DNA from 2 places in the Bradyrhizobium sp. HKCCYLRH3059 genome. Region 2 is predicted to be linked to the other one. Evidence: predicted binding sites of a transcription regulator. Region 2 holds the regulator's gene; the other holds the start of a gene.
What was found. The regulator LexA, encoded in region 2, represses DNA repair genes until DNA is damaged. The targets are predictions, from matches to a motif close to TGTTCNNNNTGTGTTCNG.

Region 1: the regulator LexA is predicted to act here: its motif matches at 1,784-1,801, upstream of ACQR13_RS25670 (PA0069 family radical SAM protein).

What each region holds. Positions count from the first base shown of each region.
Region 1 is NZ_JBNPUF010000008.1:335,009-338,421, reverse strand. Features, by position in the region: gene ACQR13_RS25675 (phosphoketolase family protein) at 1-1,632, opposite strand, end outside; gene ACQR13_RS25670 (PA0069 family radical SAM protein) at 1,823-3,001, shown strand; gene ACQR13_RS25665 (VOC family protein) at 3,021-3,413, shown strand, end outside.
Region 2 is NZ_JBNPUF010000006.1:181,221-184,633, forward strand. Features, by position in the region: gene ACQR13_RS19980 (ComEC/Rec2 family competence protein) at 1-427, shown strand, start outside; gene ACQR13_RS19985 (hypothetical protein) at 821-1,261, opposite strand; gene lexA (transcriptional repressor LexA) at 1,536-2,234, opposite strand; gene ACQR13_RS19995 (molybdopterin molybdotransferase MoeA) at 2,440-3,413, opposite strand, start outside.

The DNA of each region.
Region 1 (3,413 bases), on a different contig from region 2:
GCCGGGGTCCTGATGGCTGAAGCCGTTATGGTCCTGCCGCCAGACATGCGAGGTCAGGAGATAGTTCAGCGACGCGATCGGGCGCCGCCACGGCAGCTCGCGTGACACCTTCAGCCATTTGGCGTGCTGGTTGAACATCGAATCGACGATGTGGATGAACGCCTCGTAGCAGGAGAACAGGCCGTGGCGGCCGGTGAGCAGATAGCCCTCCAGCCAGCCCTGGCAAAGATGCTCGCTCAGCACCTCCATCACGCGGCCGTCATGGGCGAGGTGGACATCGTAGGGCTCGATGCCTTCCATCCACACCCGCTCGGTGACCTCGAATACGGCATCGAGCCGGTTCGAGGCGGTCTCGTCCGGGCCCATGATGCGGAAGTTGCGTGTCTCTGCATTCAGCGTGATCACGTCGCGCAGGAACTTGCCGAGCTCGCGCGTGGCTTCAGCCATGGTCTGGCCCGGAGAGGACACCTCGACCGCAAAATGCTGGTAGTCTGGGAGCCTGAGCTCGCGCTTGAGCAGACCGCCATTGGCATGCGGGTTGGCGCCCATGCGCCGCGTGCCCTTCGGCGCCAGTGCCTGCAGCTCCGGCACGAGCCGGCCGTGGCCGTCGAACAGCGTTTCCGGCTCGTAGCTTTTCATCCACGCTTCGAGCAGCGCGAGATGCTCGGGCTTGCCGCGCGGATTGGTGATCGGCACCTGATGGGCGCGCCAGAAGCCTTCGACCTTGAGGCCGTCGACCTCCTTCGGCCCGGTCCAGCCCTTCGGGCTGCGCAGCACGATCATCGGCCAGCGCGGCCGTTGGATCGTTGCATCCGACTGACGCGCATTCTGCTGGATCGAGCGGATGCTCGCGAGCGCGACATCGAGCGCGTCCGCCATCTGGCGATGCATCGCCTTCGGCTCCGCGCCTTCGACGAACAGCGGCTCGTAGCCGTAACCTTCGAACAGGCATTTGATCTCGGCATCGCCCATGCGGCCGAGCACGGTCGGATTGGCGATCTTGTAGCCGTTGAGATGCAAAATCGGCAGCACCGCGCCGTCATGGGCCGGGTTCAGGAACTTGTTCGAATGCCAGGATGCGGCGAGGGGCCCGGTCTCGGCTTCGCCGTCGCCGACCACGCAGGCCACGATCAGATCGGGATTGTCGAACGCCGCACCATAGGCGTGCACCAGCGCGTAGCCGAGCTCGCCGCCTTCGTGGATCGAGCCCGGCGTCTCGGGCGCGGCATGGCTCGGGATGCCGCCAGGGAAGGAGAACTGCCGGAACAGCTTGCGCAGGCCATCGGCATCGCGCGTGATGTCCGGATAGATCTCGCTGTAGCTGCCTTCGAGATAGGTGTTGGCGACCATGCCGGGGCCGCCATGGCCGGGACCGCACACGTAGATGACGTCGAGATCCTGCGCCTGGATGGCGCGATTGAGATGGGCGTAGATGAAATTCAGTCCGGGCGTCGTCCCCCAGTGGCCGAGCAGGCGCGGCTTGACGTGCTCCGCTTTCAACGGCTCGCGCAGCAGCGGGTTGTCCAGCAGATAGATCTGCCCGACCGAGAGATAGTTCGCCGCGCGCCAATAGCGATCGAGCAGGTCGAGATCGTCGGCCGTTTTGGTCTGATGGGAAGACGTGATGTTCATGGAACCTCGCTTGCCGTCCGCTTCGCGCTTGCGGGAAGTGCATTAGAGTAACGCCGCACCATTCCGTTCCAGTGCGCTGCGAAGGATAGAACGGGAATGTGATGGTTGGCCTTGGTTGGCTCCAGAACCGTTCCGAGACATTGTTCTCTTTTGTTCTTGTATTGTTCTTTTTGTGTGCTATGTCTTGGCCATGAGCCGAGCATCTTCACATGCCCTCAAGCGCCCGCCGGTCCCGGTGCCCTCCGAGCCGGTGGGCGCGCCTTCATCTGGCCCGGAAAACGACTTCCCCGAACTCGCGGTCGCCATCGAACGGGGCCGGCGCCGCGGCCGGGGTGCACAATCCAATGCGAGCGGCCGCTACGAAGCGGAGGCTCGCGTCGTCTTCGACGATGGCTGGCAGAGTCTCGAGGATTTGCCGCCATTCAAGACCATGGTCGCGACCGATACCTCGCGCAAGGTCATCACCCGCAACGACTCGCCGGACATCGGTTTCGATCGCTCGATCAACCCGTATCGCGGCTGCGAGCACGGCTGTGTCTACTGCTTCGCGCGGCCGACCCATGCGTTTCTCGGGCTGTCGCCTGGTCTTGATTTTGAATCCAAGCTGTTCGTGAAGCCGGATGCGCCCGCGCTCCTGGAAAAGGAGCTCGCGGCCAGCGGCTACGAGCCGCGGATGATCGCGATCGGAACCAACACCGATCCCTATCAGCCGATCGAGCGCGAGCGGAAGATCATGCGCGGCATCCTCGAGGTGCTGGAAAAGGTTGGCCATCCCGTCGGGATCGTGACCAAGTCGGCGCTGGTGATGGGTGATGCCGACATCCTGGCGCGGATGGCCAAGAGGAACCTGGCGAAGGTCGCGATCTCCGTGACCACGCTGGATCCGAAGCTGGCGCGCACCATGGAGCCGCGGGCCTCGACGCCGTCGAAACGGCTGGAGGCGCTGCAGGCGCTGTCCAGGGCCGGCATTCCGACCACGGTGATGGTGGCGCCGGTGATCCCGGCGCTGAACGACAGCGAGATCGAGCGCATCCTCGATGCCGCCGCCCATGCCGGCGTCAAGGAGGCGGCCTATGTGCTGCTGCGCCTTCCGCTGGAGGTGCGCGACCTGTTCCGCGAATGGCTGCTCGAGCATTATCCCGACCGCTACCGCCACGTCTTCACCCTGATCCGCGACATGCGCGGCGGCCGCGATTACGACTCGCAATGGGGCACGCGAATGAAGGGGACAGGCCCGATGGCCTGGATGATCGGCCGCCGCTTCGAGATCGCCTGCGAAAAGCTCGGCCTGAACAAGCGCCGGACCAAGTTGACGACCGATCATTTCGTCCGGCCGAAGGGCGGCGGGCAGCAACTCAGCCTGTTCTGAAGCGTGCGGAGAGCAGTTGATGAGCGCACAAGCGAGCGTTCCGCGGTTCACCGTCATCACACTCGGTGTATCCGAGATGCGGCGGAGCATCGCCTTCTATACGTCGCTCGGCTTCGCCCGAAAATTCCGCGCGACCGGAGAGGCCGTGGCATTCTTCGAGACCGGCGGGACGGTGCTGGCGCTGTACCCGTGGGGCGCGCTCGCCGATGATGCGGGCGTGCCGGACGCACCGCGCCCCCAGGCGTTCCGCGGCGTGACGCTGGCATGGAACTGCCGCTCGGAGGCCGAGGTCGATGCGGCGCTCGCGTCGGCGGTGGAGAAAGGCGCGATGCTGCTGAAGCCGGCGCAACGAACCGACTATGGCGGTTACAGCGGCTATTTCTCCGATCCGGACGGTCATGTCTGGGAAGTG
Region 2 (3,413 bases):
GCTCGCGGCCGACGCCGATGCCCGGCTGCCGGCGGATTCATCGCTCACCGATGGCGTCTCCTGCGACGAGGCGGGCTGCGTGGTCGCAATGGCCGACGGCCGATTCGCCGCCCTGACCCTGCGCGCCGAGGCGCTCGCCGATGATTGCGCCCGCGTCGCGCTCATCGTCACCGCGCGCGCCGCGCCGTCATCCTGCGCGGCGGCCGTCATCGATCGCGGGCGGCTGCGGCAGCAGGGCGCCTTGATGCTGGTGCAGCGGGGCAGGAGCTTCGCCGTCACGCCGGCGCGCGCCGGCGGCACCGACCGCCCATGGTGGCCGGCGCCCGCCGAGGCCGGCGAGTTCGACACGACGCTGACGCCGCGCGCGCCGGCCGTGCGGCCTCAGGACGCGACGCCGCCGGAGACGGAGCAGGGCGAGGAAGACTGAGTGCCGGGCAGCTCGAACGTGCCGAGATGATACTCGGTGTCGCCAGGTCCATGTTGCCAAGTCCATCGAACAGCGAGGGGCTTTCGGCCAGCGTGAACGCAGCGCGCGGATAGCGTTGCCAGATGGCGATGTCGTCAGCCGTGACTGTCAGCCATCCGAACACAAGCATATTGCAGCCGGGCTCGGTGATCCCGGCGGCCTTGTTCCAATCGATCTTGTTGACCACGGCGGCAGGCTCCCCCGGCACATCATGCCGGCCGAGGGATGTCGTTCCTATTCGATGCGATGCCGGGGCGTGAGGTTCGCCTGAGAGGACTTTGCGCTTGCAGAACCCAAATCTCCCACGGTCGAAAGCTCGCTCACGACCGAGAGAAATGCCGATGCGGAGACCCCTCAGGTGATGCTGATGCGGCGAATCGGTGTGGCCTGCGAAGGCGGCACGTCCTCGGCGATGTCCGGGCGTCGCTCCGCCGGCTGCTTGCTGACCGGCAATTGCAGCACGGTGACGCGCTGGCCCTCGCAGAGCTGGGTCACCAGCACGTGGCGGCCATCGGCGAATTCGATCGCGTCGTGATGGCGATCGGGAATGTGAGTCTCGATGCTGTTGAACTTTGCGACGCGCTCGCGGATCGTCCGGGTCCAGAGCCAGCGGCTGTCGTAGCGGACGTCCTCGGCGAAGGCCAACTCGGTGCCGGGCAGCATGCAAACTGCGACGGTCGGCTCGCTCTCCAGCGCGAAGCCGCGGGTGGCGGTGCCACGGAAGGTCATCGAGATCAACGTCTCGCCGACCTTGGCGGGACGGGACGCAACCGCATGGAGGCTGTAGTCACACATCGGATCGCTCCTCGTTGAGAGATAGCCGACCCACGCTCCCCCCGGACAGGCGCAGGCCTCTATCAGAGTGGACATCGATGGTGATGTTAGCGCGCGCTTCGCGGCAATTCTGCGCTGATCTGCATCGCGTGTGCCCGCGGCCGATCACAAGCGTTTGAGCATGCCGCGCTGCACATCATGAGGTGCATTCGCGCGTGACGTATTTTGCTGGGCAGCCTCCGATCGGCGGCGAAAGCGCGTGCGCCCGCCGCCCATCGACCGATCCCATTCGCGATCAGTACTTGCGGTACAGCCCGACCAGCTTGCCTTGGATCTTCACCCGGTTCGGCGGCAGGATGCGTACCTCGTAGGCGGTGTTGGCCGGCTCCAGCGCGATCGATGCGCCGCGGCGGCGGAAGCGCTTCAGCGTCGCTTCCTCATCGTCGATCAGCGCCACCACGATGTCGCCGGTGTCGGCGGTCTCGTTGCGCTGTATCAGCGCCATGTCGCCGTCGAGGATGCCGGCATCGACCATGGAGTCGCCGCGTACCTCGAGCGCGTAGTGATCGCCGTTACCGAGCATGTCGGCAGGCACGCTGATGGTGTGGCTGCGGGTCTGCAGCGCCTCGATCGGGGTACCGGCGGCGATGCGGCCCATCACCGGCACTGCGACGGGGCGCTCGCCATCGTCCAGCGCGGGAGTGCTGGTGCGCACCTTGCCGAGATTGCCCTCGATCACCGATGGGGTGAAGCCGCGGCGGTTGTTGGCGGCCTGTGACAGCTCGGGCAGCTTGATCACCTCGATCGCGCGGGCGCGGTTGGGCAGCCGGCGGATGAAGCCGCGCTCCTCGAGCGCCGTGATCAGGCGATGAATGCCGGACTTCGAGCGCAGATCGAGCGCATCCTTCATCTCGTCGAAGGACGGCGGCACGCCGGCTTCCTTGAGCCGCTCGTTGATGAACCGCAGAAGTTCGTACTGTTTGCGCGTCAGCATCTCGACCTGGTCCCCGGTTTGTTGTCGTCCGAGTCCAAGAGCTGCGCCTCGCGCACAAACTGGCTGAGAGCGCCCTGGAGTCGGACCGTCATCGCGTCGCCCGCAACATACTAAAAACAAATCATGAACGGACACTATATGTTCGATGTGTGTTCCGCAATCCTAAAAATATGATGAACAGACCGGGCTTTACCGGGGAAGCGGCTCAATTCGGCAGGCGCAGGATCTCGCACGGGCTGCCGGCAGGCGCCTTCGGCGCAAACGCCGGCCGGATCACCACCGCCTGCGAGAGTGCGAGATTCCCAAGCAGCGACGAATCCTGCTGGCTCACCGGGGTCGCAACCAGCGTGCCGTCGGCGCGCTCTTCGAGCTGCGCCCGCAGATAGTCCTCGCGCGAATCGTTCGGCCCGAGCTCGCGGCCGAGCAGGGCGGCCTCGCGCGGCATCACGGCCTCGTCGCGGCCGAGCAGCCGCCGAATCAGCGGCACCAGGAACAGGAGGGCGCAGACATAGGACGACACCGGATTGCCGGGCAGTCCGATCACCCTGATGTCGCCGAGCCGTCCGTGCATCATCGGCTTGCCCGGCCGCATCGCGATCTTCCAGAACGCCATCTCGACGCCCTCGGCTTCGAGCGCCTGCTTGACCAGGTCGTGATCGCCGACCGAGGCGCCGCCGGTCGTGATCAAGATGTCGGCCTTGGCCTCTCGGGCCCGGCGGATGCCGGCGATCGTCGCCTCCATCGTATCCGCGGCGATGCCGAGATCGATCGGGGTCCCGCCCTCGTTGCGCACCAGCGCCCGCAAGGCGTAGCCGTTGGAATAGACGATCTGGCCCGGGCCGGGCGTCGAGCCCGGCATCACCAGCTCGTCGCCGGTGGCGAGCAGCGCCACCTTCGGCCGGCGCCGCACCGGCAGCGCCGGATGATTCATGCTGGCCGCCAGCGACAGGTCGCGGTCGCTGAGCCGGCGCCCGGACTTCAGCAGCACCATGCCCTGGTGAAAGTCGACGCCCGCCGGCCGGATATGCCGGCCCTTGATCGCGGCCTCGGTGATCACGACGTGGCCATCTTCGGCGATCGTGTCCTCCTGGATCACCACCGCGTCCGCGCCCTCCGGAACAACGCCACCGGTGAAGATCCGCGCCGCCTCGCCGGGTCCAACCACGCGATCGAACGGCC